4 regions of the Micromonospora sp. LOL_021 genome follow, and region 1 is predicted to be linked to each of the others. Evidence: riboswitches for the same ligand, from Rfam matches in the RefSeq annotation. Region 1 holds a riboswitch; each other region holds the start of a gene.

Region 1 (4,623 bases):
GGAGCGGCTCGCCCGGCTGGCCTACCGGGTGTTTCCCCGACCGGACGTGACGTTCCTGCTCTGGCTGCCGCCCGCCGAAGCGGCCCGGCGGATCGACGCCCGGGGCACCGACCACGAGTCGCTGGAGTTCCTGGCGACCAGCGCGGCCGCATACGGGTCGCTGCCGGAGGCCGCCGGGTTCGTGGTGATCGACGCCCGGGGCACGGCCGCCCAGGTCGCCGCGGTGATCCGGCAGCGGCTGACCGACTGGCGGCCGGACGACGGCCGTCCGGCCGGCGCCTCGTGGCGGCCGGATCCGGACGATTCGCGTGCGTCGTGACCCGGTGGCCGGTGTCTGTCGGGAGGTGCTGAACCGTGCACCCCGCTCGGGCCGTACTCCTGGCCAGGACCAACCAACCGGCGTTGGCCTGGACCAACCAACCGGCGGGCAGTGACGAGGATCGCAGGAGGGGTAGTGACGGGAATCGCTGCGCCCTGCCCGGTGTCGTGGTGTGCTGGGAGCCTGCCACACCCCGCCGACCTCAGTGAATCGGGCAGTCGGCCGGCCCGACGCAGCGCGGCGATCGAGGAGCCTGGCAGGAAACGTCAATCCTGTTCACAGCAATTATTCAGGCAATCGTGTCAGCTTCGACTCACGAGACGGAATCCCTGACGCGTCTCATCTGTTGTGCAGGTGTCGGCGCCATACGGCGGGGCCTGCCACATCAGGTTCGCCGGATCGGAGGCGGACGTGACGGGGGAGAGGCTGATGGAGATGCGCATCGCAGGTGACAGGGCACGACGTGGGGTTAACGAGGGGACCGTGAGCAACGTGGAGAAGACGATGGCTTTGCGGACCGACGAGGTAGCCGAGGAGCGGGACCTCGTTGGCGTCTACCTGCATGAGATCTCCCGCACGCCGCTGCTCGACGCGGCCCGGGAAGTCGACCTCTCCAAGGCGATCGAGGCCGGTCTGTACGCGGAGCACCTGCTGGAGCAGGGTGTGCCGCGGGCCGGGGTGAGCCGCGAGGAGCTGGAGCGGCTGGTCGTCGAGGGTGAGCGGGCCAAGGACCTGTTCATCCGGGCCAACCTGCGTCTGGTGGTGTCGATCGCCCGCCGCTACGTCCGGTCCGGGATGCCGATGCTGGACCTGATCCAGGAGGGCAACACCGGTCTGGTCCGCGCGGTGGAGAAGTTCGACTACGAGCGTGGTTTCAAGTTTTCCACCTACGCGACCTGGTGGATCCGGCAGGCCATCAGCCGGGCGATCGCCCAGCAGGAGCGGACCGTACGGCTTCCGGTGCACCTGGTCGAGGACGTCAACCGGATGCGCAACGTGGCCCGCCAGTTGACCCGCGAGCTCGGTTCGGACCCCGAGCCGGAGCAGATCGCCGCCTCGCTCGGCGTGCCGGTCGAGCGGGTGCACGAGCTGGTGCGGTGGTCGCAGGACACGGTGTCGCTGGACACCCCGGTCGGCGACGACGGCGACACCAACCTGGGTGACCTGGTGGCTGACAGCGACGCACCGTCGCCGGAGGACATCGTGCTCACCGGGTTGGAGCGGCAGCGGATCGAGGGCCTGCTCAACCACCTGGACGACCGGTCCGCCGGCATCATGCGGGCCCGGTACGGCCTGGAGGACGGGCGGGAGCACTCGCTGACCGAGGTCGCGTCGCGCTTCTCGCTGTCCCGCGAGCGCATCCGTCAGTTGGAGATCCAGGCGCTGGGCCGGCTGCGGGAGCTGGCCCGGGCGGAAGGGCTGCAGGCGGCCTGACGAACCGGCTGCTGGCGACCTGATCCGCCGCGAACCTGAACACAACCCGCCGACGAACCTGACTGACGAACTGACGACGGCCCGGCATCCGCGGATGCCGGGCCGTCGTCAGTGTCTGGCGACCTACCGGGTCAGCGGACCCGGCCGTAGCCGTACGGCGGCATCATGTCCACGCTGGCCAGCTCGACGGTGCGGCCGAAGGTGGGTGCGTGGATCACCTGGCCGCCGCCCACGTACAGGCCGACGTGGGCAAGACCGTTGTAGAACACCAGGTCACCGGGCTGCAGCGCGCCACGGTTGATTTTTGCGACCACGTCCCACTGCATCGCCGCGTTGTGCGGCAGGCTCTTGCCGGCGGTACGCCACGCGGCGAGCACCAGGCCCGAACAGTCGTAGCCGTTCGGGCCGCTGGCGGCCCAGACGTACGGCTTGCCGATGGCTCCGTACGCGAACTCGACGACCGAGCCGGCGGCACCGGACACCGACGGGATGGTCCCGGTGTACGACGAGCCGGTCTCGCTCGCGGCACCGTAGGCCCGTTCCCGCTTGTCCATCAGCTCGTCGATGTCCGCTTCGATGCTCTTCTTGCGGTCGGCGAGCTCCTTGACCTGGGCGTCCTGCTTCTTCAGGGCCGCCTGCAGCTTCTCCTGCTCGGCCAAATAGGTCAGTTGGGTGCTGGTGAATTCGCTCAGTCGCTGCTGCCGGTCCCGGGCCAGGTGGTCCAGGGTGCCGAGCCGGTGGATGAAGCTGCCGGAGGTGCCGTCCAGCAGGGCACTCGCGGTGCTCAACCCGCCGGTCTTGTACGCGCTGACCGCGATCTGACCGACCTCGGTCTGCGCTGCCGCGAGTTCGGCCTGCAACGGGCCGAGCTTGGCGTCGATCTCCTCGGCCGCCGCCCGGGTGGCCTTGGCCTCCTCCCTGAGCCGGTTGTACGACTCGACGACCTTGGCCAGCTCTTCGGATTCCTCGTCGATCTGCTGCGTGAGTTCGCTGACCGTCGGCTGGGCGGTCGCGGCGGTCGCCGGTACCACCAGGCCGAGGCTCACGCCGGCCAGCATCAGGGTGCGCAGCAGAATCCGCGCTGTTGACAAGAACGCAGAACCCTTCTTCCTCGCCGCCTACCGGGTTAGCTGACGGATTCGGGCGGGAAGTTCGCCCTACCGCGGTGGACCGCGGATTCACCCCAGTTGCCGGTGGGTCCCCGGATCGCGACCATGGGATCACTGGTTGTAACGCCAGGTAATCTCGGGACGGCGATTCGGCGGCACTGGACCGGCGTCACCGCTTCCCGGCGACTGGCGACCGGACCAGCCGGTCCAACTTAGCCGCAAGGATTGCGACCCGGAAAGCGCTGCGATCGTGATCCGTGGCATGGAACTAGTCGAGATCCGTTGACAGTTACTGGATGTGACGGTTGGCTGCTCTGGGCAACATTTTCCTTGCCTTGGTGTGATCGGTTGACTGCGACGCGTCGTCATTCGACAGCGGCTCATCAATTGCGAATAATGCGTCATTAGTCGGTCTGCGCGGTTGTCGTGACTAAGCTATCTGGATAAATAGGGACGAAAGCTCCGATTCGCCATCCAGGACGCGGCCTGCCGTACGTCATTCTGCTAGGTGGCAGAATGACTACCTTCCATCGAGTAGCTTGCTGTTTGCACAATGGACCCGCAAGGTCAGCGCCGCACGAGCCCTTCGGAGGCAGCTATGCGTGCTACTCGCCAGACCCCACCCCGACGCGGTTCCCCGGTGCCCGCCCCGTCCGGCTCCAGTGTCGGACGGACCTTCTACCGGCAGCCCGGCATCTGCGTGACCGGTGAATGGTTCGTCGTGGCCGGCCGGCGGTTCGCCGTCCGCGATCTCACCGAACTCCGGACCGCACGAGGCGCCCGTGACCGGCTCACCGGCCGGGTGATCGCGGTGACCGCCGTGACCCTGGCGGCGGTCGCGGTGACCGTCGGCTACACCCGAGGGCTGGACGAGGTCAGCGCGGGTGCCTACCTCGCCATGCTGGCGGCCGCGTTCGTGCCGGTGTCGGTCGCCTGGCTCGGTGACCGGTTGCGGCCGCGGGCGTACGAACTCTGGGGCCGTCACCAGGGACTGCTGGTGCTGCTGTTCAGCACCGACGACGAACGCCAGTACGGCCAGGTGAGCCGGGCGTTGATGCGGGCCCGGGAGATGTCCCGGCTGGCCGGTCTGTCCGAGCCGGTAACCATCGAACCGTGGGTGCCCGACCAGCGGTGAGCGGGCCCGGCGGCCGCCGTGGTCGTCGGCGGGCTGGTCGACGTCGATCAGCCCGCGTCCGGCCCGTCGAGCCGACGGGCGAGGTCGTGCAGCATCGCCACCGAGTCGGCCGGCGACAGGGATTCCGCCCGTAGCCGGTCGAAGACATGCTGGTACGGCCGGACCTCGTCGGCCCGGTCGATGACCTCCTCGACCAGAGCACTCTCCACGTACACCACGTCGGCGTCGGCCTGGTCGGCGAAGTGCAGGATGACGAACGGCCCGAGCACCGTGTTGCTCCCGGCGGCGAACGGCAGCACCCGGACCGTGACATGAGGTGCCGCGGACATCTTCGCCACGTGCAGGAGCTGCTCGCGCAGCACCCGCGGGCCGCCGGTCATCCGGCGCAGCGCCGCCTCGTCGATGATCACCTCGATCTGCGGCGGGTTTGCGCCGAGGAGCACCTCGTGCTGACGGGCCAGCCGGATCTGCACCCGTCCTTCGATCTCGGCCGCCGGTACGTGGTGCGGGCCGTCGGCCGGGATCACCGCGCGGGCGTACTCCTCGGTCTGCAGCAGGCCGGGGAAGCTGATCGGCTGGAAGTACCGCAGTGCCGACGCCTCCGCCTCCAGGCCGATGTAGGCCGC
Region 2 (4,623 bases), on a different contig from region 1:
TTGAACAGTAGCGACGACCACCAGTCGTTGGTGGGTACGGCACCGGTCGGCGCGTTGCCGGTCACGTACTGCCGGGGGTTGGCGGAGATGTTGCCGCAGGCGGTCGGGGCGGCGGCACCGGCCGGGCGGGTGGTGGTGTAGCTGCCGGCGCCGACGGTGGCGGCGTCGGCGGTGCGCAGTACGCCGAAGATCAGTCCGGCGGCGGCCAGCGCCGTCACGGTGGTGGCTGCCAGGATCCGGCGCGGCGTACGACCTGTTCGCGCGCCACGGATCGACAGGTTCATGGTGCCTCCGGGTTGGGTAGGGCGCGGTCCACGATCGCGAAAAATTTCACGCCCATTAATGAGTTATTGCCAGGAGGTCATCAGACATGCGGGCTTCTGTCAATATCCCGACATGAACTTTCGTGAATCCGGCACGGCGTCGGGGTGGTCGGTTGACAGCTGCGCTGCCGCTGCTATATATCTAGCTGTGAGAGCGCTCTCTCGCTCTCGCGAGCCGCAATGTGGCCTGCGTGAGCCGGGTGTGACTGCGTGGTGGTAGAGCGCTCTCGCGTGGTTGCCGGTGGCCGTCGGTCGATATGCCGATCGGTCTTTCCGTGCTGCCCGAGGCTCCCTCGCGCCGTTTATCGGCGCCGACAGGAATCGTGTTCCGGGAATGCGCTGCGGCGACTCGGGGGATTACCGACGAGCCGGAGGGGCCGTCGGTTCGTAGTCGTGCGGGGGCGGACGGCCACGTCGGTGGCCGTCCGCCCCCGCACGTGCGACGTCAGTACACCGACAGGTGCACGTGGTTCGTGTGGTCGCTGGACGGGTCGCCACCTGCGCCGCTGTACGTCTTCCAGCCGCTGCTGGGCAGCCAGATCCGCTTGTACCAGATCACGTAGAGCACGCCGAGTCGGTCGGCGTTGTTGATGTAGTAGTTCGCGAGGTTGTCGCCGTAGCTCTTGTCGCCACCGGTCGCGACTCCACCGAAGCCGTTGGGCTGGGCGGCGAAGTCACACGCCCGGCCCTTGGGGTGCTCGCCGGAACTGCCGTTGCGGAAGCAGGACACGTAACGGGTGAAGCCGGCAGCCTTCGCCTGGTTCAGGGCATGCAGCGTACGAGGCGTGATGCAGCCGGAGGTGGTGGGGTCGTCGACGCTGCACGACTCGGCCGGCCAGGAGCCGTTGGCGTTGCGCGGGGCCGGGGTCGCCGACGCGCTGGCTGAGCCGGAGCCGGACGAACCGGAGGATCCTGAGCCGGAGGATCCGCTGGCGGCGGCCCGCTCGGCCTCCTCCGCCGCCTGCTGCCTCGCCCGCTCCTCAGCCTCCTCCTCGGCGGCGACCGCGACGGCCAGGGCCCGCTCCGCCTGGTTTCGGCGCTGGTCCATGATGGTGACCTGCTTCTGCTGCTCCCGGATCTCATGCTCGATCGCAGCCTTGGACCTGGTCACCTGGTCACGGGTGCGGTACAGCTCGCGGAGCTGCTTCTCCTCGTTGGCGGTCACCGCGCTCAGCGCCGCCGCCCGGTCGATGAACCCCTCCGGTGAGGTGCTGTTGAGCAGAGCGGAGACCGGGCCGAGCCGGCCGTTGCGGTACGCGCGGTCGACGATGTGCCCGACGCTCCTGTTTCGTTGCTCCAGCTCAGCACCGACCGTGGTGAGCTGCTCGGACAGCTTCTTCTGCCGGCCCTTCGAATGGTTGAGCGCCGCCTTGGCGTCGATCCAGCCTTTCGAGGCCGCATCGAGCTGCTTGCGCAGGCTGTCGGTGCCGCCCTCGTCTTCGACCCGGTCGGGTCGGTTCGTGGGCAGGGCGGCTCCGGCCGGCGAGCCGATCGGGGTGCCGGTGACGGCCATCAGGGCGGCGGTCAACGCAGCCAATAACGCGAATCGGGTTTTCCTGTGGACTGTGCGTGACACTGTGCGTTCCTTCCGTCAGCCGCCGACCGGGTTAGCTGACGGGTTCGGGACGGAAGATCCCTACCGCGTAACGCGGATGCACCCCAGGTACGTGGTTCCCCGGCTCGCCGTACGGCGATTAGGCGACGGCCGCCGCGGGCGCCGGAGGGGCGCCGCCCGAGCGGAGACCGGGGCCGACACTACCGGTTCCCCGGGTTGCCGTCCCGGTATCGATAGCCGTGTTATGTCCAGAAAAATCAGAAATATATGTATATCGTAGCTGTCAACGTCGCGGTAAGGTCACGAAACTTAAGCATCTGCTAATCACCAGTCGGTCGGTCCACAGGAGTCGGCGGGGGCCAGTGGCTCGATCTGCAGCGTCGCGTGCTCGATACCGAACTCGTCGTGCAGGGCCGTCCGGGCGTCCCGCAGCACCGTGCCGACGTCGACCGACGAGGTCACGGCCAGGTGCGCCGAGGCCACCTCCATGCCCGGGGTGAGCGTCCAGACGTGCAGGTCGTGCACGTCGCAGACGCCCGGCACAGTGGCCAGTCGGCTGCGGACCCGGTCGACCTCCACGTGCTCCGGCGCCGCCTGCACCAGGATGCGCAGCGCGGCCCGGGCAAGTCGCCAGGTACGCGGCAGGATGAACACCCCGACACCGACGGCGACCAGTGGGTCGGCGTACCACCAGCCGGTGGTGGCGATCACCGTGGCGGCCACCAGCACCCCCACTGAGCCGAGCAGGTCGCCGAGCACCTCCAGGTAGGCGCCGCGTACGTTGAGGCTCTCCCGGGCCCCCTGGCGCAGCAGGGCGAAGGCGACGATGTTGGCGAGCAGCCCGGCGACCGCCACCACCAGCATCGGGCCGACCGTGACCGGCTCCGGATCGGCGAACCGGCGGGCCGCTTCCACCAGGACGTAGAGCGCGACCCCGGCGAGTAGTACGGCGTTCGCCAGCGCGGCGAGTACCTCGAGGCGGTAGAGGCCGAAGGTGCGCTGCGGCTCCCCGGTCGGTCGTCGGGTCGCGGCGATCGCCGCGAGCGCCATGCCGATGCCGAGTACGTCGGTGAACATGTGCCCGGCGTCGGACAGCAGCGCCAGGGAGCTGGTCGCCAGCGCGGTGACCGCCTCGACGACCATGAAGACCGCCAGCAGGGCGAAGGCCGCCCAGAGACGCCCGTAGTGTCGCTGGCCGGTGCTCCCGGCACCGTGATCGTGTCCGGCTCCCACGCCTGCCACCCTCCGTCGCCCGGCGTTTCGTCAGCAGACTAATGCTCACATGGCAATATGTGCAATCGAATCCGGGTCGAGGTCGATGGTGACCAGCCGCTGTGTCGCCCGGGAGAGCGCGACGTAGAGCGTGCGCACCCCGGCCTCGGACTCGGCACGGATATCCTCGCCGGCCACCAGCACCACCGCGTCGTACTCCATGCCCTTCGCCTGCAGGCTCGACACCACCTGCAGCCGCGAGGTCGCCAGCTCGGCGAGCCAGCCGGCGACCTCGTCCCGCCGGGCCACCGCGGCGATGACGCCGACCGTCCCCTCCACGGCTGCCAGCATCTCGGCGGTCGCGTTACGGACGGCAGCCGGCAGCACCGTCGCAGATACCCGGTCCCGGCGCGGTGCCACCCCGGTCGATCGGACCGCCGTCGGCAACGGGGCATCCGGAGCGACCTCGCGGATCACCCCGGCGGCCAGTTCGAAGATCTCCGCCGGGTTGCGGTAGTTCGTGGTCAGCCCGAACTCCCGCCGCGGCCGCCGGCCCAACGCCCGGTCCCGGGCCTGGGCGAGCTCGGCCGGATCCCCGGTCCACGCGGTCTGCGCCGGATCCCCGACCACCGTCCAGGAGGCGAGCCGGCCCCGGCGCCCGATCATCCGCCACTGCATCGGCGACACGTCCTGCGCCTCGTCGACCACCACGTGGGCGTACTCCCGGTAGTCGGCCGGCCGATCCCGGGCGGCGGCCCGGGCCGCCCGGTCCCGGTCGGCGAAGGTCGTCACCTCACGGACCCCGCCGGTCACCTGGAACGGATCCCGGTGCCGACGGCGGGGCTGCGGCGGCCGGCCGAGCAGTTCGTCCAACTCGTCCAGCAGCGCCACGTCCGCGATCGTCGGCCCGTGGCCCGCCAGGTCACCGAACGCGTCGGCCAGCGCCGTGATCTCGGCCGGGCCGAGCACGCCCCGCGCGTACCGACGCAGCCGGTCCGGCCGGGCCAGCCAGCCCAGCACGTGTCGCGGCAGCAACCGGGGCCACCAGGCCCGCAGGAAGTCCCGGAAATCGTCCCGGTCCGACAACTCGTCCTCGAACTCGGCCTGTCCGGGCAGCCGGGCCGGGGCCACCAACTGCCGGGCCTGCGCCCACAACGCCTCGAACAACCCGTCGATACCGGCCCGCCGGACCTCGTTGCGCCGCGCCCCCCGGGGCAGCGCACGGGCCCGGATGCCGTCCAGCTCCGGGCCGCGCAGCCGCAGCAACTGCCCCCGGTAGAGCAGCCGTAGCTCGGTCGGCCCGTCCGGTACCGCGTCACGTACCGCCTGTTCCAGTACCCGCCGCATCCGCAGCGACCCCTTCACCACGGCGACCGCCGCCGGATCCGTCCGGGTCGCCGACACCCCAGGCAGCAGCGACCCCAGCGACCTCAGGGTGGCGCTCTCCTCACCCAGGGCGGGCAGCACCGCGGCGATGTACTCGACGAAGACCCCGGTCGGGCCGACGACCAGGATGCCGCCGCCAGCGAACCG
Region 3 (4,623 bases), on a different contig from region 1:
AAAAAGGTGGCAGAGCTGACCAATCGCAGCCCCAGCGAGTTGATCCGCGAAGTGCTGCAGGCCTCGTACCCACGGAAGTAGGAACCTAGCGGCGACCCCGCGTACGTACAGTGCAAGCCCTGGTTGGGAGTGTGGTCACGACCAAGGCTTTCGTGTGTTGGAGAGCGGGTGACGGGAATCGAACCCGCACTGTCAGCTTGGGAAGCTGATGTTCTGCCATTGAACTACACCCGCGAGCGGCCCCACTTTACCCGGTCCGCCCGGTCACTGCGCAACAGGCCCGGCCGCCAACCGAGCACCAGCATGGGTACGGCTCGACACCCGTCGACCGAGCGTCAACGGGTAGGGCGTCGACGCGTCGGCCGGTGCCGCACGGCGGATCAGCAGGCGACCGGGGTCGGCACCGGGTGGGAGACGCTGCCGCTGGTCGGGTCGAGCCAGACCTGGACGGCTGGTTGCCGTGGCGCCGCCGCCGCGTAGTGGCCGGTGCTGCCACCGCGTTGCGCCACCATCGCCACGTCGACGGTGAACTCGAACAGCCGCCAGTCGACGTGCGGCACGGCCCCGAGATCGCTGGCCAGCCGACCCACCTTGGTCGGATCGGTGACCGGATGCGCCCGACCTGCCAGGTACGCCTCGTCGTCGCTCTCCTCCGGCGGGAACGAGTGCAGCGCGTACCGACCGTCCCGCTCCAGGTCACGCCGCTTCGGCGAATCGATGATGAAGCAGAACAGCCCACTGTCGGTGATCACCGGGGAGACCGGGTGCACCCGGGGACCGCCGTCGGCTCGGACGGTGGCGAGGTAGCCGAGGCCGGGGCCGTACTGCTGCATGAGGAGTCGGATCGCCGTGGCCAGGCGGGGCTCGTCGGCTGCGAACTCGGACCAGGTTGCCATGCGATCATTCTATCGAACATGTGTACGAAGAGATAGTGGGATCGCCCGGCCACGCCGATCCGGGTACGTTCCGGCCAGGACACCCGCCGCACGGTCGCACCGCCGGCCGCACGTCGCTATCGTGTGACGATGCTCCTCTCCGACCGGGACATCGTCGCGGAGACCAAGACCGGCGGCCTCTCCCTCGAGCCGTTCGAACCCTCGCTCGTCCAGCCGTCGAGCATCGATGTCCGGCTCGACCGATACTTCCGGGTCTTCAACAACCACCTTTACACCCACATCGACCCGGCCACCCGGCAGGACGATCTGACGTCCCAGGTCGAGGTGCCCAGCGGCGACCCGTTCGTGCTGCACCCCGGTGAATTCGTCCTCGCCTCCACGCTCGAGGTCGTCTCGCTCGGCGACGGCCTGGCCGCCCGGCTGGAGGGCAAGTCGAGCCTGGGTCGGCTGGGCCTGCTGACCCACTCCACCGCCGGCTTCATCGACCCCGGCTTCTCCGGCCACGTGACGTTGGAGTTGTCCAACGTGGCGAACCTGCCGATCAAGCTCTGGCCCGGGATGAGGATCGGCCAGTTGTGCATCTTCCGGCTCTCGTCGACGTCCGAGCATCCGTACGGGTCGGCGGTCTACGGATCCCGGTACCAGGGGCAGCGTGGCCCCACTCCGAGCCGGTCCTGGCAGCGGTGGCGCACCTGGCCGACCAGCTGAACCGGCAGGGCTGCCGGAGAGCCGGCGTACCGGCGACGGGGAGGCGAAAGGCGCCCTCCCAAGCCGGGGGGAGACATGGGAGGGCGCCTTTCCGGTGGCCGGTGCTGCCGCTTGACGGGGGGATCAGCGGCACGCGCCAGGCCATGGGGAGGAGTCAGGTCTAACCAGGCCTGCCGTAACTGTGCACACTCGAACCGATCTTGCGCATCTGCACCGGTTCGCCCGCCTGGGAGGCGTGCACGATCCAGCCGTCACCCACGTACATGCCAACGTGGGAGAGCCCGCTGTAGTAGAAGATGAGGTCGCCGGGGCGCAACTCGTCCCGGCTGACGTTGGCGGTCACCTGACGCTGCCGAGCGGCGTTGTGCGGCAGCGAGACGCCGGCCTGCGCCCAGGCGGCCAAGGTGAGACCCGAACAGTCGTAGCTGCCCGGTCCCGCTGAACCCCACACGTACGGCTTGCCGATCTGCGCACAGGCGAAGGTGACCGCCTTGCCGGCCGCACCGCCGGGGTAGGTCGCCGGGCAGGGCGCGGGACGCAGCGAGCCGAGGGTGTTGGTCGAGCCGTACGCCTCCAGTCGCAGGTCCTGCAACCGGTCGACCTCGGCGTCGATCTCCTTGGCCTTCGCCGCCAGCTCAGCCTCGGTGCTGGTCAGCTCGACGATCAGATCGTCGAGTGGGGCTTTCTTCGCGGCGTACTCGTTCTTGAGGTCGACGACGGCCTGGACGTCGCGGGCCTGCCGCCGGGCGAACTGGTCCAGCAGCTCGAGCTGGTCGGCGAGGTGGGTCGGCTTGCCGTTGGTCAGGATCGCGTTGAAGACCGACGGACTACCGCCCTTGTACGACCGGGCGGCGAACTCGCTTACCCGGTCCATCGCCAGGTCGATCTGGATCTGCAGCGGCTTGATCTTCTTTTGCAGTTCGTCCGCCTGCTTCTTCTTGGCGGCAAGGTCCTGCCGTACGGCGTTGTGCCGTTCGATCGTCGGTTCGAGCTCGGCCCAGACCTCGTCGATCTGCGACTCGATCTCGGCGACGGTCGGCTGCGCCTGCGCCGGAGCTCCGACCAGCAGCAGACCGACGCCGGTCGTGGCGGCGATCAACGCGTTGAGTATTCGTCGAGGGTCGTGCGGCGTTTTTCGCCGATGGTCGCGGCTGGACCACCGGAGGTACCGCCGAGGGGCGCTCGTAGCCACCGGACTCCTTCTCCCCAGACCGCCTACCGGGTTAGCTGACGGGTTCGGGCGGAAAGGAGACGCCCTACCGCAGTGGCCTGCGGATTCACCCCGGGAGTGCCGTGGGTCCCCGGCTCGCCGTCAGGCGGCGATTAGGCGGTGTCAGGCCGAGGTCAACCCGGTTGGTTGACGTCCTCCCGACTCGACGATCCCCAAGGGTAGAGAGCGGTGTTCTCGCTACGCAAGCGAGAACACGGACTATCTCTTTGCGTACACATCCGATTGCGTATCGTGCATAGGCTGTCGTCGTTCAAGCGTTCGAATCTTGCTGGGCGGACCGGCCCGTTCATACCGGTCCGCCCATACGTTCGGCCCACCGACGCGCGTCACTCAGATCGCCTCGGCGAGCGTGCTGACCTGCCGCGATCAGCCGACCCGCTTGAATCCGGCGAGCGGCATGTTGTCGATGTTCTCCATCTGCACGGGTTGACCCGCGCGTGGAGCGTGCACCATCAGGCCATTACCGATGTAGATCCCCACGTGATGCAGATCACTAAAGAAGAATACGAGATCCCCTGGTTTGGCGTTGGCGCGGCTGACCGAACTGCCCTGATTCCACTGAGTTCCGGTGTAATGCGTGAGGCTGACACCGGCACTTGCCCAGGCGTACTGGGTCAGGCCGGAACAGTCGAAGGCGTTCGGCCCGGTGGCACCCCAGACGTACGGCTTACCGAGCTGTGCGCACGCGGTGCGGACCGCGGTTCCGGCGGCTCCGCCGACCGACACCGCCGGGCACGGGCCGGAGGCACCGGATCCGCCGGTGTAGCCGGTTGACTGGTACGCGGCGTTTCGCGCCCGTTCCAGCCGCTTGATTTCGGCGTCGATGGCCTTGCGCTGCTCGGCGAGCGTCTTGTCCTGTGCCTGCTGCTTCGCGATCAGCTCGTCCAGCGCCTGCCGCTCGGCGAGATAGCGGTCCCGGGTGTCCAGAACGGCGGTGATCTTTTCCTGCCGACGCTTGGAGATCCGGTCCAGCACCACGAGCTGATCCGCCAGGCTGGTCGGTGATCCGGTCCGGAGCAGGGCGTTCAGTTCGCTCGACGGCCCGGTCCGGTAATAGCGGTTGGCCACCTCGCCGATCTCGTCCGCCGCCAGGTTGGCCTGCAGCGACAGGGGGCGGATCTTCTCGTCGAGCGCGGCCGCCTTCTTCTCGTTGGCCTTGAGCTCGCTGTGCACCTTGTTGTACTGCTCAATGACCGGTTCCAGTTTCAGCCACTGGGCGTCCAACTCGGCTTCGATCTCAGCCAGCGTCGGCTCGGCGTGGGCCGGCCCAGCCGGGGAGACCAACGCGGTTACGGCGAGCAACAGCGCAATCGCACTGCGCCGCATAAAGCGCATGGGTCGACGCTCTCCGCATCGATATCGGGACCCACTGTGACGATGGATGTGCGAATTTGCGAGCGCACGTGCCATTGGCAGCGACTCCTTCAATGGTTCGATCGCTGGGGCCTCACGGGCGGGGGTACGGAGGCCGACATCCGCAGCGGTCGGTGCATCACCTTATTGGAAAGCGCGGTGTTCGTTCAAGACCGCCTGCTGTCCCTGCTTCATCCGAAGCAACCGCTCGTCGCCGCCCGCAGCCGCTGCTTCTCCCGCAGCCACCGCTTCTCCTGCAGTCACCGCTCTGGGCGGTTAGCGTGACGGTATGACGTCGCTCAGCATCGCGGAAGAGCTGGTCCTGCTCAGCTATGACGATTCCGGAACCGCGACCGTCGCATCCCCCGAGCTCGACTACGCGGTCGCCGGGGCAGTGTTGTGCGACCTCGCCGTAGGCGGGCAGCTTTCGATCGA
Region 4 (4,623 bases), on a different contig from region 1:
ATCCGGTCGAGCACCAGGCAGTCGTAGTCGTTGATGCTCATGCTCAGGTCGGCCTGGCTCCAGTCGGCCGCCTGGTCGACGGCGAATCCGCCGGAGCGCAGCGCGGTGACGACGGCACTGCGTACCTCGGGGTCGTCCTCGACCACCAGCACCCGCATGCGGGCGAGGCTAGCAAGCCGCCGTCACCAGCGCGTCTTTGACGAGGGTCAACCCGAGGACGCGCACCGGTTGCCGTTGAGCAGGAAGTCCGTCGGCGGCGGGTTGCTGACCGGGTACCTGACCACGAAACCGAGCTGTACGCTGCCGCCGACCGGGATCCGGCTGTTCCACGTCGTGTTGGCGACGGTGATGTCCGGCGGCACCAGGTCGATCGGTTCGGCGCCCCACAGGTGGCTGATCTGCTGATCGCCGGGGAAGGTCCAGCGCAGGGTCCAGCCGTCGATCACGACCGGTCCGGCGTTGTGGATGGTCAACTGGGCCTGGAAGGCTCCGGGCCAGTGGTTCACCACCTGGTAGCTGACCTTGCAGTCGGGTGCCGCCGGCAGGGTCCGCACGGTCAGTGGCTCGGACGGTGGTGACGTGTTGCCGGCGTCGTCGTGGGCCCGCACCACGAAGGTGTACGCGGTCTGCGGTTGTAGTGCGCCGACCCGGGCGGTCGGTCCGGTCGGTGGGTGTTGCGGGGCGGTCGCCACCGGGGTGGTGGAGCCGTCGGGGTTGATCCGCAGCACCTCGTACCAGGCGACGTAGACGTTGTCGGCGGACGGCTGCCACCGCAGGGTGACCGAGTCGGTGCCGATCGTGGTGGCGGTCAGCGCGGTGGGCGCGGTGGGTGGTTGGTCGTCGCCGGGCGGCATGGTCAGACGCAGGCTCGGGCTGGCCGGCGAACGGTTGCCGGCGGCGTCGAGCGCGTACACCCAGAACTGGTACGTCTGCGACGGCCCCAGACCGTCGATGGTGATCTCGTTGTCGGGGGTCGTGCTGATCACGATGTAGTCGGTGTGCAGTCGGGCCACCTCGTAGCCGGTCACCCCGACGTCGTCGGTGGCCGCCGTCCAGACCAGGGTGACGTCGGTGGTGCTGATCGCGGCGACGGTCGGGGTGCCGGGGGTGGTCGGCGGCACGGTGTCCGCTGCGGCGAGCGCCGCGGACGCCGGCAGCAGGGGTGGGCCGAGCAGTGCGGCGGCGACCGCGACGCCGAGCTGGCGTCGTGTGCGGTTGGGATCGCGCCGGATCCACCGGCGGCAGTGGTGCGGCGGTTGCGGCATGGACATCTCGCTTTCGGTGCGGACGCCGGGACGGACCAGCGACTGTGACATCCATGATTGTCGATCGATCAGTCGGGCACCACCGCGCGACAGCGGGCGACGAGATCGTCCGGTCGCGACCAGCGGATCAACCGACTGTGAGCTTGCCCACTACCGATCGACGGAGCTCGAACCTTCTGCGACGGCGAAACGCACCTCGGTCCGACCGTCGCCGCGGATCGGGCGCGGCAGCCAGCTGCTGCTCCAGGCCCCATGCACAACGAAGCCTGCCGATTCATCGGCAGGCTGGGCAGCGCTGTCGGACGGACCGGCGTCGCGGTCCTGACTTGTCGGCGATTCCCCGCCGTAACAATCGGGGACTAGCGTGGGGACGGGGAGGGCAACCCCCGTCCCCACCATCAGTTGCTACACACGCACGAGCGGTCTGGCGTCCAGGTCGTGCGTGACGCGCGGGAGCCGGGCCACGCGAGTGGCTCTGGTTCCACCTCCTCTCGACAGGTGGTGCGCGGGCTGGCGGCGGAGTCCGGGCTTGGCCCGCCGCCAGCCTCGGGAGCTGTGCGGTTGACACGGTGATGTCGCCATCGCCGCGCCACGCGTCGACTACCTCAGTGGGGGCACATCCATCGATGGAAGCGCTCCCATGCAGGGACTGTAGCCTGAGTCACGAGTTTGCGAAAGTCCAGCGGCTGATCAGCTCACGAAATGAAGGTGTGATGAGGCGGTCACGCCCATGTTCACCGGCCGAACTGCTGAACCGCCGTGGTCGCCCCGGCGACGATCAGCAGCGCATCCGGCGGGATCAACGTCTCAGGTCCCGCGTACCGCAGCTGCCGGTCCCGCTCCTTGATCCCGACCACCGTGATGCCGTACCGCTGGCGTAGCCGGGACTCGGCCAACGTCCGACCGGCGGCGTCCGGCGGGGCGCAGACCTTGGCGATGGCGAACCCGTCGTCGAACTCGATGAAGTCGAGCATCCGGCTGGCCAGCAGGTGGGCCACCCGGTCACCCATCGCCGCCTCCGGAAAGATCACATGGTGCGCACCGACCGAGGCGAGGATCCGGCCATGCTTGGCGGTGATCGCCTTCGCCCAGATCTCCGGCACACCCAGCTCGGTCAGCGCCACCACGGTGAGGATGCTGGCCTCGACGTCCGAGCCGATGCCGACCACCGCGCGGGGGTAACCGGCCACACCGCACTGGCGCAACGCCTGGTCATCGGTCGAATCCGCCTCGACCACCCTTGGCAGCCGCTCAGACCAGCGGTGCACCCGCTTGGGATGCTCGTCGATGCCCAGCACGGGATGGCCGAGGCGGAGCAGGGACTGGGCGACCTGACCACCGAACCGGCCGAGGCCGATCACCGCCACGCTGTCGGCGTCCGGCGGCCCGACCGGGGAATCGTCATCTCTCACCGAGGATCCGTCCGACGCTACGACTTTCCCGCTTTTCCTCATACGCACTGTAGTCAGCCGCTAACCTCGGCGCAGCGGTATCCGGCCCGTCCGACGACTTGCGGTACGCCGCCGGACGCAGACAGTGGACATCACCGAAAGTCGTTGTCTGGTAACGGATTTTTCCAGCTCAGTCAGGATTGTCGAGGTGTTGATGCCGGTGACCGATCCGGTAAGCTTGCCGGCGGTCTCCGCCAGGCGGCGCCCACCGGCGCCGGCGGTGACCGCCGCCCAATCACCCTCCGGGGTGAGCCGGGGAACCACGTTTCCACCGGGGTGAATCCGCGCCAGCGGTAGGGATCGTTCCGTCCCGAACCCGTCAGCTAACTCGGTCGGCGGCCAAGGAAAGGAACAGGATGACCGCACCCCTCCGCCGGCGGATTCCGACGGCCGCGGCTCTCGCCGCCGTCGCCGCCCTGCTCGCCGGCTTCGTCGTAGCGTCGCCGGCCGCCGCTCAGGATCCGGACGACGAAGGCGCCCCGCCACTGCTCAGTGAAGTGCTCGAATCAACCGGCCGGGGCTTCGTCGAAGCCAAAGCCGCGGTCGACGAGTCCCGCAAACGCCAGTTGAAGCTCAACCTCGAGTTGGAAAAGGTCGAGGAACGGATAGCGGCGCTGACCCCACAGATCGGCCAGGTCGCCTCCAACTCGTACCGTCTCGGTCGGATCACCCCGGTGATGGTCCTGCTCAACAGCGCCGACCCGGACGCGTTGCTGGAACGCGCCGAAGGCCTGGACATGATCGCGATGCACGACAACAAGCGGATCCGGGAACTCAACGAGGCCCGCGAACAGGCCGCCCGGGCGGTCGCCGCGATCGACGCCGAAGTGGCCCGCGAGGAACAGCAACTCGAGGCGATGGCTCGCCAGAAGAAAGAGGCCGAAAAGGCCCTGCAGCTGGTCGGCGCGGTCGCCACCAACGGGTTCGTCTCGGCCACCTCGCCGGTCGCCGCCCAGGCGCCGCGCAACTCGGACGGTTCCTGGCCGTCCCAGTCGTGCAGTCTGGACGACCCCACCACGAGCGGCTGCATCACGCCGCGCACCATGCACGCGCTGAACGAGGCGAAGAAGGCCGGCTTCACCCGCTTCGTCTCCTGCTTCCGCCCCGGCGGCCCGTTCGAGCACCCGAAGGGGCGGGCCTGCGACTTCTCCGCTCAGCAGCAGGGGTTCGGCGGCGACGCCTTCGGCGACGACCGGCTGTACGGCAACAACCTGACCGCCTTCCTGGTCCGCAACGCCGACAAGCTCGGGATCCTGTACGTCATCTGGTACCGCCAGTTCTGGTCACCGACGACCGGCTGGAGTTCGTACAGCGGTGCCGGCGGCGACCCGAACAGCGACCACACCAACCACGTACATCTGTCCCTGCTGTGACCTGACCTCACCTCGCGCGGTGCCGGGCCGGCCCGGCACCGCGCGAGAGGTCCGTCAGTCGGTACGCGCCGACCGGCGTACCGGTGACCGGCCGGTCGGCTGCTGCGGCGGCGGACCGACCGGGCCGGCCGGCGGGATCGCCCGGGTGACCGGCTTGTCCGCGGTCACCGTGATCGGTTCGCCGTGGTGGGTCAGGTCGACGGTGGCGTTCGGGTCGACGTCGCGCAGCGAGTAGGTCACCTCGTCGTGCTGGACCGCCACCCGCAGCCGCAGGCCCCGCCACATCATGGCGAACTCCAGCCGGTTGATCCGCTGCGGCAGCCGGGGGGCGAAGGTCAGCTCGCCGCCGTGGTCTCGCATCCCGCCGAAGCCGGCGACCAGCGCGAGCCACGCCCCGGCCAGGGCGGCCACGTGGATGCCGTCGCGGGTGTTGCGGTTGATGTCATGCAGGTCCATCAACGCGGCCTCGCCCATGTAGTCGTGGGCGAGCTCCAGATGGCCGGTCTCCGCGGCGATCACCGACTGGGTGCACGC

Evidence for each region. A riboswitch is a leader RNA that binds a small molecule or an ion and turns the genes downstream of it on or off. The one in region 1 is predicted to bind cyclic di-AMP.
Region 2: another riboswitch for cyclic di-AMP. It lies ahead of ACFHWT_RS00845 (coiled-coil domain-containing protein); the one in region 1 lies ahead of ACFHWT_RS18915 (NlpC/P60 family protein).
Region 3: another riboswitch for cyclic di-AMP. It lies ahead of ACFHWT_RS17060 (NlpC/P60 family protein); the one in region 1 lies ahead of ACFHWT_RS18915 (NlpC/P60 family protein).
Region 4: another riboswitch for cyclic di-AMP. It lies ahead of ACFHWT_RS03240 (coiled-coil domain-containing protein); the one in region 1 lies ahead of ACFHWT_RS18915 (NlpC/P60 family protein).

What each region holds. Positions count from the first base shown of each region.
Region 1 is NZ_JBHMIN010000028.1:51,882-56,504, reverse strand. Features, by position in the region: gene ACFHWT_RS18925 (dTMP kinase) at 1-319, shown strand, start outside; gene ACFHWT_RS18920 (sigma-70 family RNA polymerase sigma factor) at 761-1,753, shown strand; gene ACFHWT_RS18915 (NlpC/P60 family protein) at 1,885-2,844, opposite strand; cyclic di-AMP (ydaO/yuaA leader) riboswitch at 2,855-2,982, opposite strand; gene ACFHWT_RS18910 (DUF6232 family protein) at 3,461-3,997, shown strand; gene ACFHWT_RS18905 (DUF5753 domain-containing protein) at 4,045-4,623, opposite strand, start outside.
Region 2 is NZ_JBHMIN010000001.1:176,702-181,324, forward strand. Features, by position in the region: gene ACFHWT_RS00840 (glycosyl hydrolase) at 1-284, opposite strand, end outside; gene ACFHWT_RS00845 (coiled-coil domain-containing protein) at 769-1,836, opposite strand; cyclic di-AMP (ydaO/yuaA leader) riboswitch at 1,904-2,034, opposite strand; gene ACFHWT_RS00850 (cation diffusion facilitator family transporter) at 2,203-3,111, opposite strand; gene ACFHWT_RS00855 (HelD family protein) at 3,157-4,623, opposite strand, start outside.
Region 3 is NZ_JBHMIN010000024.1:19,262-23,884, reverse strand. Features, by position in the region: tRNA gene ACFHWT_RS17075 (tRNA-Gly) at 164-234, opposite strand; gene ACFHWT_RS17070 (pyridoxamine 5'-phosphate oxidase family protein) at 381-896, opposite strand; gene dcd (dCTP deaminase) at 1,026-1,604, shown strand; gene ACFHWT_RS17060 (NlpC/P60 family protein) at 1,765-2,703, opposite strand; cyclic di-AMP (ydaO/yuaA leader) riboswitch at 2,802-2,944, opposite strand; gene ACFHWT_RS17055 (NlpC/P60 family protein) at 3,202-4,161, opposite strand; gene ACFHWT_RS17050 (GOLPH3/VPS74 family protein) at 4,478-4,623, shown strand, end outside.
Region 4 is NZ_JBHMIN010000002.1:234,965-239,587, forward strand. Features, by position in the region: gene ACFHWT_RS03225 (winged helix-turn-helix domain-containing protein) at 1-158, opposite strand, end outside; gene ACFHWT_RS03230 (cellulose binding domain-containing protein) at 207-1,271, opposite strand; gene ACFHWT_RS03235 (potassium channel family protein) at 2,000-2,677, opposite strand; cyclic di-AMP (ydaO/yuaA leader) riboswitch at 2,935-3,070, shown strand; gene ACFHWT_RS03240 (coiled-coil domain-containing protein) at 3,073-4,089, shown strand; gene ACFHWT_RS03245 (glycoside hydrolase family 65 protein) at 4,144-4,623, opposite strand, start outside.